DNA from 4 places in the Salinivibrio sp. IB868 genome. Region 1 is predicted to be linked to each of the others. Evidence: predicted binding sites of a transcription regulator. Region 1 holds the regulator's gene; each other region holds the start of a gene.
The links. The regulator CRP, encoded in region 1, controls carbon source genes, mostly activating them, when cyclic AMP is high. The targets are predictions, from matches to a motif close to TGTGANNNNNNTCACA.
Positions count from the first base shown of each region.

Region 1 (5,798 bases):
ATGCGCCATTTGGTGGGCCAGGTGCTTCGGGGAACTTACGCCCTAGCGCGTATTACGCGGCAGATTATTGTGCTTATCCCATGGCATCCATGGAGGGCGAGCAGGTGATGCTTCCCGAGACGTTCGCCCCCGGTATACCGACTCAACAGGACTAAGGAGAGCAACATGGACAGTGGCCAAGCGTTATTCGACAAACTGTGGCAGGACTACATCAACCGCCTGTGCCCTTCGGCACATAAGGTGCATGCCTTATTAGAGGAAGGGCAACCTTTGATCAATGACCATATTGCCTTACGGACATTTGGTTTGCCTAAGGTTGGACTAAAGGTACTCGCGCGTCCATTTCTCGCCTTGGGGTATCAGCAAAAAGGTGACTATACCTTTGAAGCGAAAAAGCTCAAGGCTTGCCATTTTGAGCACCCCGATCCCTTGATGCCGAAAGTCTTTATCAGTGAGTTGATGGTCGAGCAATGCTCGCCCGCGCTTCAGGCGATTGTTGAGAAGCTGGTGGCACAAGTTGATGCGTCGTCACTTACAGGCAGCGATTTTCTCCATCAGGGCCGCCTATGGGATATTGATTGGGCAACCTATCAAACGCTTGCCGAAGAGAGTGAATATGCGTCTTGGGTGGCGGCACACGGTTATGGTGCGAACCATTTTACCGTGAGTGTGAATCAGCTGAATGCGCATGATGATTGCCTCTCGGTGAACAACCGATTGCGTGATAATGGCTTTGCGATTAACGAGTCAGGTGGGGAAGTCAAAGGGGATGCATCTGTGTATCTGGAGCAATCCTCCACCATGGCTGACCGCGTGCCCGTTACTTTCTCCGATTGCACGCAAACCATCCCGGGTGGCTTTTACGAGTTTGCTAAGCGGTATGTGTTGCCCAATGGTGAACTCTACCAAGGTTTTGTGGCTGCTTCGGCAGACAAAATCTTTGAAAGCACCCATTAGTGCGTCACACATTGCTTATCGACATCATGGGAAAAGGGAGCGTGTGATACGCTCCCTTTTTTATCGTCTATTGAGCCTCGATGTCGAGCCAAAACGTGTCTGGAATCGCTTGTGTTTCGTTGCTTAAATGCGGGTTGTCGACTCGGATGACAGTACGCTCACCAATGTTCGCCTTTTCAAAGGTTTCCTTAACTAAAGGCGCATTATTGAAAAACTCGATAAATGATCCGTCTTGATACGCCGCTTCAAAAGCGCCATTTAACATCTCGGCGACGTCAGCATGTTGCGGAGACACAAACAGGAACATTGGGAAGCGATAGATCAGCATCAGGTGTGGGTCAACTAACAGGTTACCGTATTGCGGCCGCTCGGCTAATTCACTAAAAGGCTCAATCAAGGCACGAGGGAAGAGATCGGCCCGGCCCGTATCAACCACTTTGAAAATGTTTTCAAAGCTCGATATTTCACGTACGCGAAATCCCGCTGAGTTAAGCACCTTGACGTCGGCCCAACCTTGTCCCTGAATCATAGTAAGAGACTGCAAGTCACTCGCGCTACTTATCTGAGCAAGTTGGGGCTCGGTGGCTTGGTTGGTAATAAACAGGCGGTGGCCGAGTAAGCCACGAAACACGGGATAGCGAACGGGGATCAATTCAGCTTCCAGTGTACGGTCGGCACCAAGCCAGTCGACGGTGAGCTTGCCTTGCTTGAGCATTTCCACCTTACGAGATTGAGAGCCAATTTGGCCGTCAAAGGCTTGTAAGGTAACAGATTCTCCCGACTTTTCGGCAAGAAACTCGATGAGCTCAATGGCATAGAGATCAAGCGCCGAGCCGGCGCGTGGCTCGGGGTGGACAATCGTCGTATTGGACGCAGCATGGACTGAAAACACAGAGAGCGCGAAGGCGGTGAGGGTAATCATGAGTTTTTTCATAAACGACACCTTGTTAATTTTATGTTAACCATGTCGTTTTGAGTGTAGAAGCAATCCGCGTGCTTGCCAGATAATGGAGATAAAAAAACCGACGCCAGGGCGTCGGTTGGTGATACAGAGAGCGGCGCGATTAGCGTGTGCCGTATACCACGATGGTTTTACCGTGTGCGGAAATGAGGTTTTGCTCTTCCAGCATTTTAAGGATACGTCCCACTGTTTCGCGTGAGCAGCCAACGATTTGGCCAATTTCCTGACGGGTGATCTTAATCTGCATACCATCAGGATGCGTCATGGCATCAGGCTGCTTCGCCAAGTTCAATAGGGTTTGCGCAATGCGCCCTGTGACGTCCAGGAAGGCAAGATCCCCCACCTTTTGGCTCGTTACCTGCAAGCGGCGCGCCATTTGTGAGGACAAGCGCATCAAGATATCAGGATTCACTTGGATAAGCTGGCGGAACTTTTTGAATGAAATTTCTGCCACTTCACACGGTGATTTGGCGCGTACCCAAGCAGTGCGCTCTTGGTCTTCTTCGAAAAGCCCGAGCTCACCGATGAAGTCACCTTGGTTAAGGTAAGACAGGATCATTTCCTTGCCTTCTTCATCTTTGATCAGTACGGCCACAGACCCTTTCACGATGTAATACAAGGTCTCCGCCTTTTCACCAGCATGGATAAGCGTGCTTTTCGACGGATACTTATGAATATGACAATGTGAAAGGAACCACTCGAGTGTAGGGTCTGTTTGAGGTTTTCCTGGAACCATATAACTTATTTCCTCTGCATGTGTTGCCCGGCAACAACGTCCTATCTTTGTCTGAGGGGTAACCCATCAGATCATTGCACAGAATACGAAGTCTGAACGCGGGCTACAAGCTCACTGTATGTTAACAAGAGTGTATCTTTTTTTGTTGGTGATTTCTTGATTTTGATCTAGGCCAACCGCCTAAAAAACTGGCAAAAACGTGGCTAAGATCACGGCTTGAGAAGTAATACATCATGAATGCGCTACGCCTCAGCCAATCTTGCCTTTTTCTATCAATTGCTGGATCAATGGACGTATGATCAATTCCATTGCAAAGCCCATTTTTCCTCCCGGCACCACTAAGGTGTTATGGCGCGACATAAACGACCCGGTGATCATTTGCAACAGATAAGGGAAGTCGACGTTTTTCATGCCACGAAAGCGGATCACCACAAAGCTTTCATCCAAAGACGGAATCCCTTTGGCATTTAATGGGTTTGAGGTATCTACCGTGGGAACGCGCTGAAAGTTGATATGGGTACGAGAAAACTGCGGGGTGATATAGTGCAGATAATCATCCATTGAGCGCACAATCGAGTCGGTCACCGCTTCACGAGAATGGCCTCTATCGCGCGTATCACGGACAAATTTTTGAATCCACTCTAAGTTGACGATGGGGACCATACCAATCAAGAGATCGACGTGCTGCGCAACGTTGACGTCACCGTCGACCACGCCGCCGTGCAACCCTTCGTAAAACAATACATTGGTATTGTCGGCCAAGTCTTGCCATGGCGTGAAGGTACCAGGCATTTGGTTATAGGGCACCGCTTCATCAAAGGTATGTAAGTAGCGGCGGTACTTCCCGGTGCCTTGGTCACCATACTCACGAAAAAACTGTTCCAGCCGAGGGAAGTCGTTGGCGGTGGGGCCAAAATAGCTGATATGTTTACCTTGCTCACGCGCTTTACGGATCTCGACGTCCATTTCGGGACGGGTAAAGCGATGAAAGCTGTCCCCTTCTAGCCAGGCCGCTTTGATGTTCATCATTTGGAACATCTTTCGGAAGGCTTCCGAGGTGGTGGTGGTGCCGGCCCCTGACGAGCCGGTGACCGCAATAATTGGATGTTTAGCCGACATGACGCGCCCTGTCATTCAGTCTGAATTTGTATCGCGATACGGCGAGTACTGCGATGCTAGGATCTGAGTGCTGCTTTACGACGAATATCCACTGTCTCGTGCAACTCAGAATACACAATCACGGCTTCTCCGGATTGCAGTTGTTGGCGAACGTCCTCCACTTTTTGTGCAAAGCTGACTTCTTGCTCACCATAATCGGTTCCTTCCCGTAACACAAAATGCTCAATTAAACCTGTGAGTGTCTCGTCGGGAATCGATTGCCATGGAACCATCATACTACATCACCTTTTATCGATCTCAGGATGGCATGCTAGGGTGCCTGATGTGAATGTTGTGAATTGGCTCGCATTTTACCCGATCATTCCGCGTAATGCAGTGGTTCTCTACGCTTTCTTGATCGTGCGCGTGTCACTCACACGATCCGAATGAGGTGATGGTACGGGTAGATAAGTGGCAAGCCAGTGGGGGACGGCGTGCTCAAGCCAAAACTGTGGCTGTCGCCAACTACCGGCGACAAAGCCAACATGGCCGCCATGTTCAGTGAGTTGGTAATCAATGTTTGCGGGTAACGGGGACGTAGGGATCACCGCGTCGGTCATAAAAGGATCGTCTTTGGCATGAATAATCGCCAGTGGGGCCTTGATGGTGTCGAGCACCGATAAACCACTGCAGGCGCGATAATAGTGGAGGGCATCGTCAAAGCCATGAAGCGGAGCGGTGACGGTTTGGTCGAACTCGAACAGAGTGTTTATCGCCGGGCGCTCCCCCGCGTGCCATCGGCCTACTTGCTGATGCCGTGTGAGCTTTTCCGCTAGGATTTGTCGCATCGAGCGCAATAAATAGGCTTGATAAATACGGGAAAAGCCTTGCTGGATACGCATCGAGCAGGCGGCAAGGTCAAGTGGCGGCGACACGGCGCAGCCACAGGCCACGATGGGATCATCGTGATAGTCCGCCAGGTAGCGCACCAGCATATTTCCCCCCAAAGAGACCCCGACTGCGCCAATTTGACTCTCTGGATAGGTTTGACGCAAATGGGTTAAGAAGGCGCGTGCGTCCTGGGTTTCTCCCGAGTGATAGGTCCGCGCGGCACGATTGAGGCGGCCACTGCAGCTGCGAAAGTGCATCACCACGCCGCACCAACCTTGGCGTTGGAAGGCCGCGAGCAAGCCGTTGGCATACGGGCTGTCAAAACTGCCTGCTAAGCCATGGAATAAAACAACAATCGGCTGTCCAGGTTGCGGCTGATGCGTCCACGCCAGATCAACAAAATCGCCATCGGGCAGGTCAAATTGCTGCCAGCGAGGGGTGAAAAGCGGGGCACGACGCAGAAAGCGAGGCAACAAGGTTTGCAGGTGCGCATTCCGCGCGCTGGGAATGGGTTTAAACGGTGTCATCATGGTTGCTTCCCTGTTCCTCGGCGGGTGTCACCTTCAGTGATGTGTATAGGTTGCGTGCTGATGGTGACAACTGACGGCAATAGTAGGCGAGAGGAGAGGCGCTGTCCGTGAGCCAGGTTTGACGATTCAGGGCATCGACTAAATCTTGCTGTTGGAATTTTTCTAAGCTGAGCTCGAAGTTAAGCATTTTTTTATATTGCCCACTCCCGACACGCGGCTTGATGTCACGCCGTAAATGACGGTAAGCAATCAGTAAGTGCTCAGAGCGGCTCAATGCGTACTTCAGTTGTGTGAGGCTCTCGGGCGCAAGACCATAGCCGTGCTGTTCAATCCAGGCGAGTAATAAGGCAAGGTTGACGTTGCCTTGATGCTCGTCTTGGAGCCTGAGGCAAGCTTGCTTCACCTCTGGCTTGCCATAATGATGTAAACAAAACTGCCATAGGTCGGCGGGGTTCGCCATCCCAGGGGTTAGTTTTGATTGAATGTCGCCTCCAGGGCTTCCAGCTCTTCTTGTCGCTCCATCCATTCTTGTTCCACCTCTTCGAGCGTCGATTTGGCATCCGCTTGACGTTGCAATTGCGCCGTGAGTTGCGCCTTATTATCAGTGTGATAAATGTCAGGGTCC
Region 1 covers NZ_MUEW01000003.1:236,909-242,706, forward strand. Annotated here, with positions in the region: gene astD (succinylglutamate-semialdehyde dehydrogenase) at 1-155, shown strand, start outside; gene BZG20_RS04635 (DUF1338 domain-containing protein) at 166-957, shown strand; gene BZG20_RS04640 (ABC transporter substrate-binding protein) at 1,025-1,891, opposite strand; gene crp (cAMP-activated global transcriptional regulator CRP) at 2,022-2,654, opposite strand; gene BZG20_RS04650 (phosphoribulokinase) at 2,904-3,773, opposite strand; gene BZG20_RS04655 (YheU family protein) at 3,830-4,048, opposite strand; gene BZG20_RS04660 (hydrolase) at 4,157-5,173, opposite strand; gene BZG20_RS04665 (TIGR02444 family protein) at 5,157-5,633, opposite strand; gene BZG20_RS04670 (ABC transporter ATP-binding protein) at 5,642-5,798, opposite strand, start outside.

Region 2 (5,798 bases), on a different contig from region 1:
CAAGAAAATTGCCACCATGCTCGGTGCAAAACCTTAAAGCGCCCATTCTAAAAGAGTCATGAACACCGAGGAGATAGTCGGTTTCGTACAATGTGTTCGCTCTACGTCCCTCAATGCGGGCTATAACAGCCTCTCGACGTTGCATCAGCAAGCGCCCCCATCGATCAGGGCAAGAATCCAAGAATATCTTGAAGTTTTTGTCATCTTCAGCGTGCTGCTCGCCACTATATAAATGAAGGCAAGGGTCGATTTGAGAAGCATACTTAGATTTAAGCCAGGTCTTGTCATAGCAAAAGCTGAAATGTTCTTTACCACGGATTCGCGATGCTCTCAGTGTCCCAATAAACAAGGGCGGCTCAGTTTCAATCCAATCAGCGTAGACAAAGATTTCCATTCGTTTGATGCCCTATCGTCTCGTTTTCAACAACTCGATATCTTGCAGTTTCCTACCAAGTTCATCATCGAGCGCGACTTTACCTAGATCGTCTAACAAACCTAGTACGGCGAGCACATTAACATAATGGCCTAACGACACTGTCGGATCGCCTTTTGTGATTTTTCGTAGCGTTGGTTTCGAGATCCCTGTGCGCTGATGCATTCTATCTTGACTGATCCCTCGACGTTTCATCGCCAATAAGATGTTTTCACCCAATTGATGCAATATTTTCATCTGCCGCGGGAACACGGTGGCACCGCGCTTGGGCGGCGATTCCTTATCACACTTCACCATAATGAAATTAAAACTAGATAAAAACTCAGTATATGAAATCATAGTTTCACATTAAAAAGAAATCAAAGACAATCTGATAAGACTCGATTTTGTCAAAAACAACATGACGGACTGCCCATAAAAATGAAACTATAAATTATTTTTAAGGAGTTATATGAAAACATAGTTTCACTTTTATTGCCAGGCATGTATGACGAAAAACTGATTCCTCACGGGACTGGGTCGTCGCTAACGCAGATTTATCGCTCAACAAATCATGCCATTTTGGCATAGTTTAAATAAAAAAAAGTCACTTTATTCACTCTCTGCCAAGACGTAAACTATGAGCCATCTCACAGATTCTTGGCACGCCTTCGATGCAATTGATTAAAAACGCCTTACTTACCTTACTGCAAGTCTTTGTCTTAGCAGGCATTTGGTTTTTGTCTGATTGGTTGGTCACAACCTTTGCTATTCCACTACCGGCCAACCTCACCGGTATGTTGCTGTTGTTAGGCGCATTAATGTTGAAAGTTGTCCGTGCCGATTGGTTACGTCGCGGGGCAGCGTGGCTGTTAGCCGAGATGTTGCTGTTTTTTGTGCCGGCGGTGGTGGCGGTGGTCAACTACCAAGATTTATTGCTGCAAGAAGGCGGTAAGATCATGGTTGTACTGATTTTAAGTACCGCGATGGTGATTGCGTCAACCGCTTGGGTGGTCGATAAAGTGTATCGTTTTGAGGTTAAAATGGCGCGCCGCCGCAGTAATCATCATCACACGCATCATCCTGATCTAAAACCGGAGTGCTAAGCCATGATGTCTTTACCTGCTTGGCTTCACGCCTCGTTATTAAGCGTTACCTGCTTTTTAATGACCCTTGGCTTTTATTACATGAGCAAATGGCTGTATCGCCGTCACCCCTCCATTCTGGTAATGCCATTGTTGCTCGCGCCCTTGCTGATTGTGGCGGTGGTGGTTGGGTTTAACATCCCGTATCAAGACTACATGGCGCAATCGTACTGGCTGCTGTGGCTGCTGGGCCCGGCGACTGTAGCGTTTGCGATCCCCGTGTATGATAACCGCGCGCTCATCCGCCGCCATTGGTTGTCACTATCGATAGGCGTCACAGTGTCTGTGCTGGTCGCCATTACCAGTACCGTGGTGCTAGCGCGGGTGTTTGAGCTATCTGAACTGCTGCAACGCAGTTTGGCGATGCGCTCAATCACCACCCCTTTTGCTGTAGAAGCCACCAAAGCAATTGGCGGGCAAAGCGATCTCACTGCGCTGTTTGTGGTTCTCACTGGGGTGATTGGCATGGCGATTGGTGAAAGTATTCTGACCGTGATTGCGATTCGCTCGCGCTTAGGTCGCGGCGCAAGTTTAGGGGCGTCGGCACACGGAGCGGGCACCGCTAAAGCCTATCAGATAGGCCATGCCGAAGGGGTGGTGTCGAGTGTGGTAATGATGATTGCGGGCATGGTCACTGTGCTGCTTGCGCCTATATTGGGTCAGCTGCTTTGGTAGGTGATCGCTAAAGGCTTTTCTGCGCTACGTTATCTGTAACAACAGAAAAGTGGGAGTGGATGAAAGTTTCTGCTTGATGCGCAGGTCTTGATCCTCACCAACCCTAATAACGAGGCGATCATGAAACAGCACAAATCAATGTGGCGAGTTATCGCGTTCACAGCGTTCAGTTTGCTATCGATAGCAAGTTATGCGGCGGTGAAAGACACTGCCACCACGTCGCAAGGCTACCAAAAGGCGACCCTTGCCGGCGGCTGCTTTTGGTGTACGGAAGCTGATCTTGAAAAACTCGACGGCGTGATTGATGTGGTATCTGGCTACTCAGGCGGTGAGCTTGAAAATCCCACCTATAAAGAGGTTTCGTCCGGCACCAGTGGCCACATTGAGGTGATTGATGTCACCTATGATCCAAAAGTCGTGGATTACGAACAGGTGCTCGATCAGTTTTTCCGTCATATCGACCCCACCGATGACCAAGGCTCGTTCGTTGACCGTGGCCCGCAATATCGTCCCGCGATCTTTTATCGCTCTGAAACCCAAAAGCAAATTGCCGCGGATTTTATGGCGGAAATTGAAGCGTTAGGCGTGTTCAAAAAGCCGCTGAAAACCGAGCTGATCCCGTTCGAGAAATTCTGGCCAGCAGAAAGCTATCATCAGGATTACTACAAAAACCACAGCATTCGCTATAGCTACTACCGCTATGCCTCAGGGCGTGACCAGTATCTGGACGAGATTTTTGGTGACGATCGCAAAGACAATCCGGTCACCTTGCGAGAAATGATTGATGCGCAAAAAGCGGAAGAGATGACAGCAACGAACACCCGCTACTCGCGCCCCTCGGATGAAAAAATTCGCGCGATGTTGTCAGATATTGAGTACGAAGTCACGCAAGAAGACGGTACCGAACCCGCGTTCCGCAACCCGTATTGGGACAACAAGCAAGCCGGGATTTATGTAGATATTGTTTCGGGTGAGCCGCTGTTTTCCTCCACCCATAAGTACAAATCCGGTACCGGCTGGCCGAGCTTCACACAGCCCATCAATGAGCAGTATGTGGTTACCAAGCCGGATAACTCCCTGTTCTACACGCGCACCGAGGTCCGTAGCAAGGTTGCCGATTCGCACCTTGGCCATGTGTTTGAAGATGGCCCCGCCCCCACCGGCTTGCGCTATTGCATGAACTCAGCCGCGATGCGCTTTGTGCCGGTCGATAAAATGGCCGAGGCGGGTTATGAGGATTATCTTTATCTGTTTGAATAACGCAACCAGTGCGTGATTGGCTTGTAAACCTGCGGTAGAGTAAAGCTATACCGCTTTTTTACGCGAGGCATTGGATGCACACGATATTGATCACTGGATTTGAACCCTTCGGCGGCGAGAGTGACAATCCGTCTTGGCAAGTGGCAAAAGCATTAGAAGGCTGGCAGCCTAATGAGGAGTGCATCGTTAAAGCCGTGCGGCTGCCCTGCACTTTTGAAGACAGCTTATCGACGTTACACAGCGCGTTGGAATCGCTCAGTCCGGTGATGGTGATCGCTCTTGGCCAAGCCGGTGGTCGCGCTGAGATAAGCTTGGAGAAAGTAGCGATCAATTATCAAGATGCGCCTATTCCCGACAACGCCGGTAAGCAGCCACATGGCACGCCGGTGGTGTCATCTGGGCCCAATGCCTATTTTTCTACCTTGCCGCTCAACCGTTTAGTGAACGCGTTAAACGAAGCCCATCACCCTGCCAGTATTTCTTACACCGCGGGCACCTTTGTGTGTAATCACGTGTTTTATGGCTTGATGCATGCGCTGGCTCATCATACTGAGGTACGCGCCGGCTTTATCCATATTCCCTACAGCCCAGCACAAGCGTGTAAGCACCGCGCCCCGAGCATGCCAGTGGGTGATGTGGTGGCGGCGATCAAGATAGCCATTGAGTTGAGTTTATTGGATGACGATGTCACCACCGTGTGTGAAGGCATGTTGCACTAACGCAAGATAGATGGCGCTCGGACGATAGCGCCTCGAAGACGGAGCACAGTTGCGATTACCGTGCTCCTAACCCAGTCGCTTAAAACAGCCATTCAGTGACAAGATCGTTGTCGGTTAGCACGCTATCGAGAAAGGCAAACAAGTGCGCATTCATCGGTGCCGTATCAAAGGCGCGAATGGAGGCAGGGTCTTGAATAAAGCGCTTGTTAGCGGCCTCGCCCTCTGGATAGGCGGCGTGCAGTAAGCCTTCAACCGCCAGCGGCGTCAATTCAAGATGGCATTGAAAACCATACACCCGTGGTCCGTACTTCACGATCTGGCGCGGACAGCCTTCGCTACTGGCTAGTACACGACTATTTGGTGTCAGCCCCGGCATATCATTGTGCCAATGGCCCACAATTTCTTGCGGCGCGAAGTGAGGAATGTGCTCATCGATATGGCCATCTTCGCTTAACTGGATGGGGAAGTAGCCAATCTCGGGCTCAGGACTTTTCTGATACGGTGCGCCCAAGGCTTCACCAATCAGTTGCGCGCCGAGGCAAATCCCTAATACCGCACTGCCTTGCTCGATACACTGCTTAATCAGCGCTTGCTCGCGCTGACTATCAAAATGCGGACACTCTGACTGTGGCGTATCTGGACTTTGCGGCCCACCGAGTACCACCAGCAGATCAATGCCTTCACCACTTTCTGGCAACGGCTCGCCCCGATACAAATGACTGGTTGTCACATGATAGGCACGCTCGTCACACCAATCTAAAATGGCACCTGGGCCTTCAAACGCCTCGTGAATAACAAGATGGACGCGCATTCCTCACTCCTTGGGATTTGTTTTACGCACGATTGCGGCTAAGCATACTATATTGAGCGTCGGCCTCAAGCCTTGCCAACCTCGAGTGGCGGGCGCGCCACAAACGCTTGAGTCAGCAATTGAAACAGCTGCTCGGTTGCCGGCAGTTCATCTAGGTGCGCGGCTAATGGAGTATGCACCTTGGCCTCAATGCGATCGGGGTGACCACAAAGCTGATTACACAGCGATACAGGGGCAACAATATGTTGGCAATCCGCATCAATCAGCAAACACGCTTGCGCCAGCATCACCGTTTGTTTAGCATCGCCTGCGCCTAAACGCAGGATACGCTGGGCAGTTCCCACCACTTTTTTGCCGAAAATATTGAGGTTGTAGTCACCATCACAATACGAACCGGGCGTGTCGCCCACCGTCGTTGCAATGCCTAACTGATGGAAAAAAGACTGTAAAATGGTGCAAAAATACTGGTAAGCCGTCTGGATATGATAAGGCGTGTTAGCAGGCCACACCGTCAGATAAGACACGTTAATCACCCCTGGCAGTTGCGGCACCGGCGCCCCGCCTGTTTGGCGGTTATGCACTTGCCAACCTAACGCTGATAACGCGCGGCGCAACTCAGGGGTTTGTGGCCATTTTTGACCCGCCGGCAGTACCAAGGTTTGCGCATCTGGCTGCCAAAGCAGTAATGCCTCGTTGAGTTCGCCCTGCTCTATCCGGCGGATCAGCGCCTGCTCTTTCTCAAATGCAGACGCCACCGACAGCGAGGGATAACGCAA
Region 2 covers NZ_MUEW01000012.1:56,094-61,891, reverse strand. Annotated here, with positions in the region: gene BZG20_RS13160 (HipA domain-containing protein) at 1-394, opposite strand, end outside; gene BZG20_RS13155 (helix-turn-helix transcriptional regulator) at 407-670, opposite strand; gene BZG20_RS13150 (CidA/LrgA family protein) at 1,087-1,518, shown strand; gene BZG20_RS13145 (LrgB family protein) at 1,525-2,232, shown strand; gene msrB (peptide-methionine (R)-S-oxide reductase MsrB) at 2,353-3,492, shown strand; gene pcp (pyroglutamyl-peptidase I) at 3,567-4,211, shown strand; gene BZG20_RS13130 (gamma-glutamyl-gamma-aminobutyrate hydrolase family protein) at 4,291-5,022, opposite strand; gene BZG20_RS13125 (lipoate--protein ligase) at 5,088-5,798, opposite strand, start outside.
Region 2: BZG20_RS13150 (CidA/LrgA family protein) is a predicted target of CRP. The motif match lies at 1,052-1,067, and genes of this name have one in related genera.

Region 3 (5,798 bases), on a different contig from region 1:
GCCTTCAGGCATAAAAACGCAGCCATAAAAAAAGCCGGCGCGTGCCGGCTCTTTGTGTTTGTTATTGACTAAATCCAGGGGTTAGTCGTCGTTCATAAAGCCAAGAATGCTTAGCATGTGAACGAAGATGTTGAAGATGTTCAAGTACAGCGACACCGTGGCGCGGATGTAGTTAGTCTCACCGCCATTAATGATGTTGCTGGTGTCATACAGAATAAAGGCTGAGAAAATCAGTACCGCGATGGTGCTGATTGCCAAGCTCAGCGCTGGGATCTGTAAGAAGATGTTCGCGACCATTGCCACCAGAAGGGCAATCACACCGGCGACCAAGAAACCACCCATGAAAGAGAAGTCTTTCTTAGAGGTAATGGCATATGCCGACAGGCCTAGGAATACCATACCTGTGGTGGCGAGCGCCTGCATCACAATCCCTGGGCCGCTAGATAGGCTCAGGTAGTAGGTTAGCGTTGGGCCTAACGAGGCACCCAAAAGGCCGGTGAACACAAAGGTCCATACAATACCGGCAGAGGAGTTCATGGTGCGAGGTAGCACAAAGAACACGATCGCCAACGCACCTAGGGTCATACCTAGCGACATCATTGGGCCGATGCCGACAGCGATAGCGATAAAGGCCGCGATTGCACTGGTGATCAGTGTCATCGATAGCAGTGCATACGTATTACGTAGCACTTTGTTTGTAGATAACGCACTCTGCTGTGACTGGCTGTGCGAAACGATACGATCGTTCATAACGTTCTCCCGGTTGGGTTAACAATCCATTTCTATATACGACAGTTATGTGGGCAGTCGTTCACTTTTTCAAGCCGCCCACGTCCTTAACCTAAACCACGACTGGCTTTTATAAAGTCAATAATACCTTATCCACGCCCAACACCGTTGCTGAAGTTGTAAAAGGATGTTAACCCAGCCCTTTAAGCGTGAACAAGGTAAACTTTGTTACATCAACCACTTCCACCAGACGAATACGGCCAAAAAGCCGAACAAATACACCAAGCCGGTGATCGCCAATGCGCGCATCGCTTTGCTCATGGTCACTTCAGGCGGTAAGCGGTGCTTGGTCACCAAAATATAGTTGAGCAATGCAAAAAAGGGCGTGGTGACAAATGCGGCGACCATGGCAAAATCAAGCATGGTCAGCAGTGCGCCGGTCCAAAATGCCACAATCGCCAGCGCCAGCACCGAGATAAGCACCATCCAGCCTTGTGCAATAGCCGGGTGCGCTTCGGCTTCTGTTTGTTCACGCAACAAGCGTTGCGATTCAGACACCACGCGCGCATAGCCATCGATCACAGTAATAGTGCTGCCGAAAATACAGAAAAAGGCGACCACCGCAATCAAATAACGTGACCATTCACCAATGGTGGCGGCATACAGCCCCACTAACTGGTGCGAAAAGCCAATACCTGATTGCTTTAGTTCAACCCCGCTGCCATGCAGAAGCAAGGCACCGAGTGATAAGAACACAATCGCCAACAGCGCGGTGCCAATGTAACCAACGTTAAAATCAAACAGTGCCGCTTTGGCGTTGATCGGCTCTGATTGTGCTTTACGCTTGAGCCACACCGAGGTGATGCTAGAAATCTCAATCGGGGCAGGCATCCACCCCATGGTCACCACGATAAAGCCGATGGCGGCGACAGACCAAATCGAGGGCGCATTGAAGTTGGGCTCAATCGCGACAGGATTCCCCACGGCAACCGTCACCGCCACCAAGGTGGCGCAAGTCAGCGTCGCCATGATCACTTTCGATAAGGTATCTAACGCTTTGTAATGCCCTGCAATCAGGATGACTAAGCAGGTGACCACAATAATGCTTGAGAGCACCGTCAGTGAGAGATCAAACGGCACAAAATAGCTGAGCAAGCTGGCGCTAAATAAGGTTAAGGCTGCGGTGTTAATCACCCCAGAGACCGCACTTAAAGCGACAAACAGCCACAAGTAAGGGCGGCCTAAACGTGCATAGCCCTCGACCAAGGTTTCACCGGTTCCTGCGGTGTATTGTACGCCTGCACGAAAAAAGGGGTATTTAAACAAGTTAACGAGCAGGATCAATGCCGCAAGCTGCCAGCCATAAATGGCTCCGGCTTTGGTTGAAGCAACAAGGTGAGAGCCGCCTACAGCTGCCGCGGCCATCATTATACCTGGCCCCAATGCGCGTAGACGTTGCATCACCGACAAGCTAGATCCTGCCTGATGCGAAGAGACGGTTTGCATGTGTGTTTCCTTTATTATGGTTGCGTTGTTGTGTTTGCTTTGTTTTATGTTTTTTAGCGCTATTGCTTTTGTTTTTTCCATTGAGGCGTATTTTTATCACTTTGCCTTCAATTGTTTTGTCAATAGCCACCCATGAGTATCATATGAGCCAAACGTGTCAACCAATCTTGCCAAATTTGTTAAGCGTAGGCGTGATGCTGGGTGTGAATGATAGACACTGCCAACGTGACACAAAAAGAGGGGGATAAACATCCGACCATTGTCTGAGAGACAAGACAAAGCCAAAAGGGCAGTTTGCCACCCTCGACAATCTCTAAATAAGTGTGATCGAGCGTCAAATTCTGCTGGAAATGAGAGTTTAATCACAATAGAATGCCCGCCCAACATGTGCTCTTTGCGCAGCGATAGCCAAAGAGTGACTGTGTCGCGATTCGCGGCTGAAGAAAAAGCGTCCAAGGTCGGGCCCACCTTCACCGAACCCGCGGTACGATGTAACGCATGATGGAACCTCTTGCCACCCCGGCAGCGTGTCGTACTCATCCGTACCGCAAGTGCAACACAACGGCAAGGTAATCTATTTATGCAACTCCTCTATAGTGCGGCAGGTCTGGTCGCTCTGTTTCTGTGCGCGTGCGCATTTTCCACCAACCGAAAAGCCATCAACTGGCGAACAGTGCTAGGCGCGGTTGGCCTGCAAGCTGGGTTTGCTGCCCTGGTGCTCTATATTCCCTTTGGTCAAGCCATGCTAGGGGCAATGAGTAATGGCGCGGCGAAGCTGCTCTCCTTTGCCAACGAAGGCATCGAGTTTGTGTTTGGACCACTGGCGAACGATGGGTTTATTTTCGCTGTTAAAGTACTGCCGTTAATCATTTTTATCAGTGCGCTGATTTCTCTCCTTTATCATCTCGGCATTATGCAATGGGTTATTAAATTGCTCGGCGGCGGCATACAGCGATTACTCGGCACCAGCCGCGCAGAGTCTCTGGTGGCAACCAGCAACATCTTTCTTTCTCAGGGCGAATCTCCTTTGGTAGTTCGCCCTTTTCTTAGCAAAATGACCCGCTCTGAACTCTTCGCCGTAATGGTCGGCGGTATGGCCTCAGTGGCCGGCAGTGTACTTGGCGGATATGCCGCCATGGGCGTGGATTTAAAATACCTGATTGCCGCGAGCTTTATGGCCGCGCCCGGTGGATTATTGATGGCCAAAATCATCGTCCCTGAGACGGAAACACCGGCTGAGCAAAACCAGGTGGAGATCAGCGATAGCGACCAAGCGAACGCGATTGATGCTTTGGCCAGCGGCGCGATGAACGGTATGAAAGTCGCGGTGGCCGTGGGTACCATGCTGGTGGCCTTTATCAGTGTGATTGCAATGCTAAACGCCGGGCTCGGGAGCATTGGCGAGCTGCTTGATTTAGAAGGCTTAAGCCTAGAAAGCCTGTTCGGCTATTTATTCTCACCCTTGGCATTGCTTACTGGGGTGCCGGTGCATGAAGTGTTTGCCGTCGGCAACCTATTAGGGCAGAAAATCGCACTCAATGAGTTTGTCGCCTTCTTATCCTTTTCCGATATCAAAGCGAACCTGTCGGTGCAAAGCCAGGTGATTGTCACCTTTGCCTTGTGTGGCTTTGCCAACATTGGCTCGATTGCCATTCAACTTGGCTCGATTGGTGCTATGGTGCCCGAACGCCGCAAAGATGTGGCAAGCCTTGGCGTACGCGCAGTGATTGCCGCCACCTTTGCCAACCTAATGAGTGCGGCACTGGCGGGTATTTTTATCGCGCTATAAACACTGCGCAGCAAAGAGACTCAGCTAACGTGTCTCAGTTAAAAGCAGGGGCGATTGGCGGTAAGCTAATCGCCTTTTGCTAGCACGTTCGCCAAGCTGATCATTGATTGAGCGAGCAGACAAAAAGCGGCAAATAAAGGGTTTACAAGCCACAGCGAACCCAATAATATACGCCGCGTTCCGGAGAGATGGCTGAGTGGTTGAAAGCACCGGTCTTGAAAACCGGCAAGGGTTAATAGCCCTTCTAGGGTTCAAATCCCTATCTCTCCGCCATATGCCGAAAAGCCGCTGCTCAGTCAGCGGCTTTTTTGCGTTTAACCCCTTATAAATCCCCAAACCCTGACCGCGCCAACATTTTAGACCCCTTTGCCTAAACACATTACCCAGCGTTTGATAATCTAAGCCCCTAAAATTCTCGCCCATACATGGCCTTTTGGACGCCGCCAACCAGAGGGCGGTAGCGTGGGGGTTAAAGCGCATTCCACTAAACTGCCAAGCTATATATTTACACAGCTTATCGGCGAGGGAAGCCAGATTGTGTGCACGATTATCCGACACACATTCACATTATCACCAAACGAAAAAAATAGAAATGCTATTTAATCAATGGGTTGCATTTTATTGCTTGAGGGTAATGTGAACGCCTGAGCCATGATAGGCGGCATGCACACTTTCGTAGACGAGATGATTGCTTTAATTGCTGTAAATGTGTTTAATAATAAGTAGTTAGATGAAAAAAGACGCGTATAACGGTTTTGGGAAATCGCGCATGCGCACTAATACAATGTTAAGCAACATGGTAAAGAGTAGGAATACTAGGGAACACAATTGGCTCTGCTCAAAAAATCACAATTACTGAACGTCTACAATAACCGTCAATCGTACATTATCGACGAGGCGGGAGAGATGAGGTTCGCGAAGAAGAAGCTTGAAGAATCAGCTCAAGCGTTCTCGTATGCTGAAAGCTATGACATTTTTCTCTCACATTCCTTCGATGATGCGAGAGTGGTGAAAATAGTAAAAGAGTTGCTCGAAGAGAGTGGTTACAGCGTCTATGTGGACTGGATAGAAGATGACCATCTGGATCGTGGTGAAGTTTCCCCCGAAACTGCAGCAGTTCTTCGAAATAGAATGAACAATTGCTCCTCACTAATCTATTTGACCTCGCCGTCAGCGGAAAAATCTCTTTGGATGCCGTGGGAGCTTGGATACATGGATGCAAAAACTGGTCGAGTCTCTGTTGCGCCAATAGTCGGAGATGACGAGCAATTTGAAGGTAGAGAGTATTTAGGCATGTATCCCTACTTGGATCTGACTATGAATAAATTCTATGTCCACAAAAGGTCGAACGAATGGGTTAATTTGGATGGCTGGATGCGCGGGGAAAATCCAAAAGTTTTTAAATATTGAGGGAGCGTATGGCAAAGAGGGTGTTTTTTAGCTTTCATTATAAAGACGTTGCTGAGTTTAGGGCTAATGTTGTTAGAAACCATTGGAGGTTTAAGCTTAACCGTGAAATAGCTGGCTATCACGATGCATCAATATGGGAGAGCGCAAAAAAACAAGGTGACGTTGCGCTCAAAAAACTAATAAATTCGGGCTTAGAAAGGACTTCGAATACTTGTGTTCTAATAGGTAGCCAGACGTATGAGCGACCGTGGGTAAGATACGAACTCCTGAAAAGCTTCAAAAGGGGAAATAATATCGTTGGCGTTCATGTCAATTCAATAAAATGCAGGAACCAACAGACCAAAATAAAGGGGCCAAACCCACT
Region 3 covers NZ_MUEW01000001.1:347,332-353,129, reverse strand. Annotated here, with positions in the region: gene BZG20_RS01580 (Bax inhibitor-1/YccA family protein) at 82-750, opposite strand; gene BZG20_RS01575 (divalent metal cation transporter) at 958-2,235, opposite strand; gene BZG20_RS01570 (NupC/NupG family nucleoside CNT transporter) at 2,816-4,024, shown strand; tRNA gene BZG20_RS01565 (tRNA-Ser) at 4,207-4,297, shown strand; gene BZG20_RS01560 (toll/interleukin-1 receptor domain-containing protein) at 4,853-5,434, shown strand; gene BZG20_RS01555 (TIR domain-containing protein) at 5,443-5,798, shown strand, end outside.
Region 3: BZG20_RS01570 (NupC/NupG family nucleoside CNT transporter) is a predicted target of CRP. The motif match lies at 2,587-2,602, and genes of this name have one in related genera.

Region 4 (5,798 bases), on a different contig from region 1:
CAGACCTTGCCAATTTGCTGGCGTTCGTACCGACAGTGACTTTAATGTCATCGGTGAACCCTTAGTCCTGTACTGCCAACCACCCAATGACTACTTACCGGCTCCGGAAGCCTGTTTGGTCACCGGGATTACACCGCAGCTGGCACTGAAAAAAGGCTTATCCGAGCCGGAGTTCATCGCGCAGATCCATACAGCCTTCTCGCAACCCAATACCTGCATTGTCGGGTATAACAACGTGCGCTTTGATGATGAAGTCACGCGCTACACGCTGTACCGCAACTTTTTTGACCCATACGGATGGAGTTGGCAAAACGGTAATTCGCGCTGGGATTTGCTCGATGTAATGCGCGCCTGCTACGCACTGCGTCCGGATGGTATTGAATGGCCCCACGATGACAACGGTAAACCCAGCTTTAAACTAGAAAACCTTTCTGTTGCCAATGGTATAGAACATAGCGACGCACACGATGCGATGGCGGATGTGCACGCGACCATAGAGCTGGCGAAAAAGGTTAAGGCGGCACAGCCACGGCTATTTGATTATTTGTTAAAACATCGGAATAAAAACAAAATCAAGCACCTGATCGATGTGGTGAATATGACGCCTCTCGTGCATGTCTCTGGCATGTTCGGCACCGAGCGAGGCAACACCAGCTGGATTGTGCCCGTTGTTTGGCATCCTGATAACCCCAATGCCGTGATTACTGTCGATCTGGCCCGTGACCCGGCCCCTTTGTTTGAATTGGACGCTGATACGTTACGCGAGCGCCTGTATACCCCGCACCACGACCTCACGGAAGGACAGTTACCGGCACCACTTAAACTGGTGCATATCAATAAATGCCCCGTTCTCGCCGATGCAAAAACATTACGACCAGAGGATGCTGCCCGACTCGGTGTGGATCGCGAAGCGTGCTTACAACACCTAAAAGCATTGAAAGCCGCGCCAGAATTACGCGAAAAGCTCGTTGCCGTGTTTGCCGATGCCAAGCCTTTCAACGATCAGGACGTGGATACGGCCCTGTATGCGGGCTTTTTCTCGAAAAGCGACCGCAGTGCGATGGACATCATCCGTGCACGCGATCCTGAGAATCTTGCAGCCCTGGATCTCAGTGTTGATGACTGGCGCATTAAGCCGCTGTTATTCCGTTATCGCGCGCGCAATTACCCATGGACGCTCACCGAAGCCGAGCAGCAAAAATGGTTTATGCATCGACGTGATTACTTTGAAACACACCTTCCTGCTTATATGGATAACTTGCAGCATCTCGCTGAACAGCACCAAGCTGAGGAGGATAAAGTTCGCGTTTTAAAAGCGATTTACCACTATGTGGAATCACTGGTTGGCTAACACTGGCACGGTTGCTAAAGACGCATCGCGAATACACCGTCCGGTCAGTAAGGCGACCGACCATCACTCCGACCTTAGTCTACCTATCAGGTAGCGGTGGTGGACAGGTTTGGTCGCCTTTTGTTTTTAACGTCATGTTTTTTAAGTTATTAACTAGCAATGCTGACACACTGCCCACTTTGTCCTACCAAAAAAAAGATAGCTTGACCAGTTGCAGTTCTGTGATTTGAGTCCACACTTTTAAAAAGGATGTTGTTTGGAGTGTGGGCAATGATGACAACAAAAGTAGATACGCGCTGTTACCGCTTTCCCGAGGTTGATTTTGAACCAGAAAGCCGTACGTTATATTGGGCCGATGACACGATCACGGTTCTCTCTTACGAAGAGTCTCGTTTACTCGAGATGCTTTGCTACTATGCCGGAGAGGTACTCTCTAGCCGCACCTTATTCAAACAAGTGGCCTTGCCCGACAGCTCATTTGCCCAGCATCAAAGTGTGGTGACATCATTAATGGCCAAATCCTACCGCAACGGCAAAAAGTGCCTTCCCTTTGAGGTAGTCGGTGAATTTGGTTTTCGTGTGTCGCTTCCGCAGCAAACACTTGCCAAGCGTCCAGGACGAGCAGCAAACGCTGCATCACAGACGCCTCCACCGTCTTTAACGCACTCAACGACCATTGAAGAGTCGTCGTTTAGTATCGCTAAACCACTCACGATCCTGGTCACGGCAGCGGCGGTCATTATTGGCATGACAGCATTATTGACTCAAGCTTAGCGTGTTTGATGCCCGTGGTGCGCCACGGGCGTGTCGTGTTAGGTCGTCGTTTTTGCTTTGTCCATCGGCTTTAAAATCTGAGAGAGAGATAATGCCACGCCGCTATTTACCGCTTCTGTTGTTTATCACGCTGCTCAGCCTCTCCACCCCTACCCGAGCCACCATTGAACAAACCTATGTCGCACACCTTGGCGAACTACCTGGCTTGATCAATTTGGACGGTAGCGGCGCGTTTGTCGATTTCGTCCGCTACCTTGATGCGCAAGACCCTAGCACCAAGATTATTATCGAGGTTTTCCCTATTCATCGCGCGATAAACAGTGTCGCACAAGGGCGAGCCGACTTTGGTTTACCCGCGGTGCGTCCGACGCGGGAAGTGTTCACCTTGCCTTTCGACTTTAGCGAGGTGTCATTTGGCCAGGTCACGCATGTCCTTTACACCAATAAAGCGCTCCCGCTCTCGGTCAAAGCGCTGTGGGCAACCCCCTCACGCTATACCATTGAAGCCGTCCCCTACTATATGCCTTTTAAGGTGCAACGCTCGCACAGTATTAAACAATCTTTGTTGCGCTTGGCCGCGGGGAGAATTGATGGTTTCGTTTGGGCGCAAGAGGAAGCTGACATGGCACTTAAAGAGCTAGGTTTAACCATGATCAAACGCGCACACTTTGCTGACTTCCACGATGTCTTCATCATTCCTAAAGGCGAAGCGGGCCGAGAAATCGATGCGTATCTCACACGACTGATTACTCGCTTGCGTGACCAGGGCGATCTCACGCGTGAGTATCGTAAGGTACATCGCCCCTATGTCGATTGGCAGCCATAATGCATCAACCGTCTTTCGGCTCGCGGACGTGTCTGCCTACGCACGTCGTCATGATGGCCACATTAAGAGGCATAAAAATATTGATGTCACTCTAACTTTCAGCAACAAATCCGCTCTTGCAAAACATGCGTGACATTACTCACACAATTATTGAAAAGGCTTCTCTACACTGTCCTCCCGTTAACGATAAAGAAGAGATGCTATGCGAACCGCACTAACTGACGCACTGACACAATTACCCGACGCCCTACAAAGCGTTGTCTCTGATTGGATAAATGACGCAAACTTTGGTGCTACCTTCACACCAGAGCAGGTGGCGCAGATGGAATCCGCCAGTGGCCTTAACGGCGCCGCACTGCGTCTTGCTTTATTGCCTTTGGCGGCGGCCTATGCGGTTACCCCCATTTCTCAGTTTAATGTTGGTGCTATTGTCCGTGATGAAAGTGGCACCCTGTATTTAGGCGCAAACATTGAATTCACCGGGGTGCAGCTAGGGCAGACAGTGCATGCCGAGCAATGCGCTATCAGCCATGCTTGGACAAAAGGGGCAAAACGCCTCACCGATATTACGATCAATTACAGCCCATGTGGTCACTGTCGGCAGTTCATGAATGAGCTCAATGGCGCTGAGTCCTTGATCATCCAGCTGCCACAATCCGATCCGAAAGATTTGCACACCTATCTACCCGAGCCGTTTGGTCCTGCCGATTTGGGGATTGACTCTCGTTTATTGACTGACGAGTCCAATCAATTATCAACGGATGATATCGATATCCCATTGCTAAAAGCCGCCGCTGACGCCGCTAACCGCAGTCACGCGCCCTACTCAGGTAACTATAGCGGGGCAGCGGTTGAAACCAATGATGGCGAATTTTTCTCTGGCATGTATGCCGAGAACGCGGCTTTTAACCCAAGTCTTCCGCCTCTTCAGGTTGCATTAATTGCGGTCAATATGGCGGGCTACCATTGGACAGACATTCGCTCTGTTGCGTTGGCCGAAATGGCAACGAGTACAGTCAGTCACCTTGCCGATACCCAGGCAACACTGGATGCCATTGACCCAGATATTCCCTTAGTGTATTCAACCCGCTAAGCGCCCTCCTTATTTGTCCGGCCCTCAGGGGATTTCAGGTCGCCCTGAGGTCGGATTTGCGCTACTATCCGTGCGTCTTTTTTCGGATAGTCACGGCAATGAAACAGATTCATAATCCACTCCAAGGTGCGGCCTGGATGCTGACCGCAGGCCTGTGTTTTGCCCTCGTTAACAGCCTGTCTCAGTACGTTAGTTTTAAAATGGGCTTACCCTCTACCACGGTTGCCTTCATTCAATACGCCATCGCCTTGGTTGCGATGATCCCCTGGTTGAAGCAACTCGGGATCCGTCAAGCACTCAAAACCCAACACCTTGGTCAGCATTGTCTGCGGGTGTTTGTCTCCGTGATTGGCATTCAACTGTGGCTGTGGGCGCTGGCCTACCCAGTGCCCATTTGGCAAGGGATTGCGCTATTAATGACCTCACCGCTATTCGCAACGGTAGGCTCTGGGCTGTTTTTACGAGAGCGAGTGGGGATCGCGCGCGGTCTTGCGACGCTCGCTGGGTTTTGCGGCGCCATGATTATCCTCGAGCCTTGGTCAAATGCGTTCACTTGGGCAACGTTATTGCCTGTTGGTGCGGCGTTTTTCTGGGCCACCTACTCGCTGATGGTGAAACGTTTATCCGCTTATGACCCGCCCACCACCATGGTGGTATATCTACTTTTGTTGATCACGCCCTTTAATTTGCTACTCGCCGTGCCTGATTGGACGCTCCCTCAGACATCCACTGCTTGGTGGATGTTATTTGGCGCCGGCATACTGACCGCCCTCGCACAGTGGGCCATTGCCAAGGCATATGCTGTTTCCGATGCCTCTTTTGTGCAGCCTTTTGATCACGCTAAACTCCCTCTTAACGTCCTCTTTGGTTGGCTGGTGTTTAGTTGGGTTCCACCCGGCCGACTGTGGTTAGGGGCAGGTATTATTATTGCAGCGGTCTTTTTTATTACTCACTGGGAATCACGCCAATACACGCAGGCACAAAATAAGCTCGCGTAGTCGGTTTGCCAGTTTCTACGCTTTCTTGCCCACTAAGATGGCTGCTTACGCCGTCAAAGAGCGTGCGACGTCAAAGAAAAGGGGCCGTCATGGCCCCTTGACACATTCTCACCCACATCGGCCACTACGACGCCGCTGCTTTGATTAACCACACTTGTTCACCACGCTCGCCGTCGGGTTCCGTGTGTGTCTCGAGCAACCTGATGTCTAAGCCTTGGAACGCCTCTTCTACCACCGACGCATCAATGGAAAATGGCGGCGTGTCATCCGTTTGCGGATAAAATAAGGTAATCAGCAGCAAACGCCCTCCAGGTGCCAGCAAGGTTCGAATATGGCTGACATACTGCGCGCGCATAGCAGGCGGCATGGCCACCAAGGCGGCGCGATCATAAATCAATGGCATAGGACTCAGGCGCGCGGTGAAGAAATCGCCATTGATCAGCTCCAGTTCATCAAAACAATAGTGCATATGCCCTGACGGTGCGCGATAAACCTGAGGGGTATATAAGTTTTCCGAGAAAAACGCACGCACTGCGATCTCACTAAGCTCGACGCCAATCACATGCTGATGTTTTTCAGCAAGCCAGTTGAGATCGATCGACTTTCCGCAAAGGGGCACCAAAACCGTTTCGTCACTTTGTGGGGCCAGTGATGACCAGTGGCGGATAAGCATCGGGTGTACCGTATCGCGATGAAAGCCTATTTGGTTTTCAGCCCAGCGCTGATGCCAGAACGCTTGTTCCATGCTCTCTCCAA
Region 4 covers NZ_MUEW01000001.1:76,057-81,854, reverse strand. Annotated here, with positions in the region: gene sbcB (exodeoxyribonuclease I) at 1-1,351, shown strand, start outside; gene BZG20_RS00360 (hypothetical protein) at 1,622-2,125, shown strand; gene BZG20_RS00355 (ABC transporter substrate-binding protein) at 2,217-2,951, shown strand; gene cdd (cytidine deaminase) at 3,154-4,044, shown strand; gene BZG20_RS00345 (DMT family transporter) at 4,143-5,042, shown strand; gene BZG20_RS00340 (thiopurine S-methyltransferase) at 5,167-5,787, opposite strand.
Region 4: cdd (cytidine deaminase) is a predicted target of CRP. The motif match lies at 3,080-3,095, and genes of this name have one in related genera.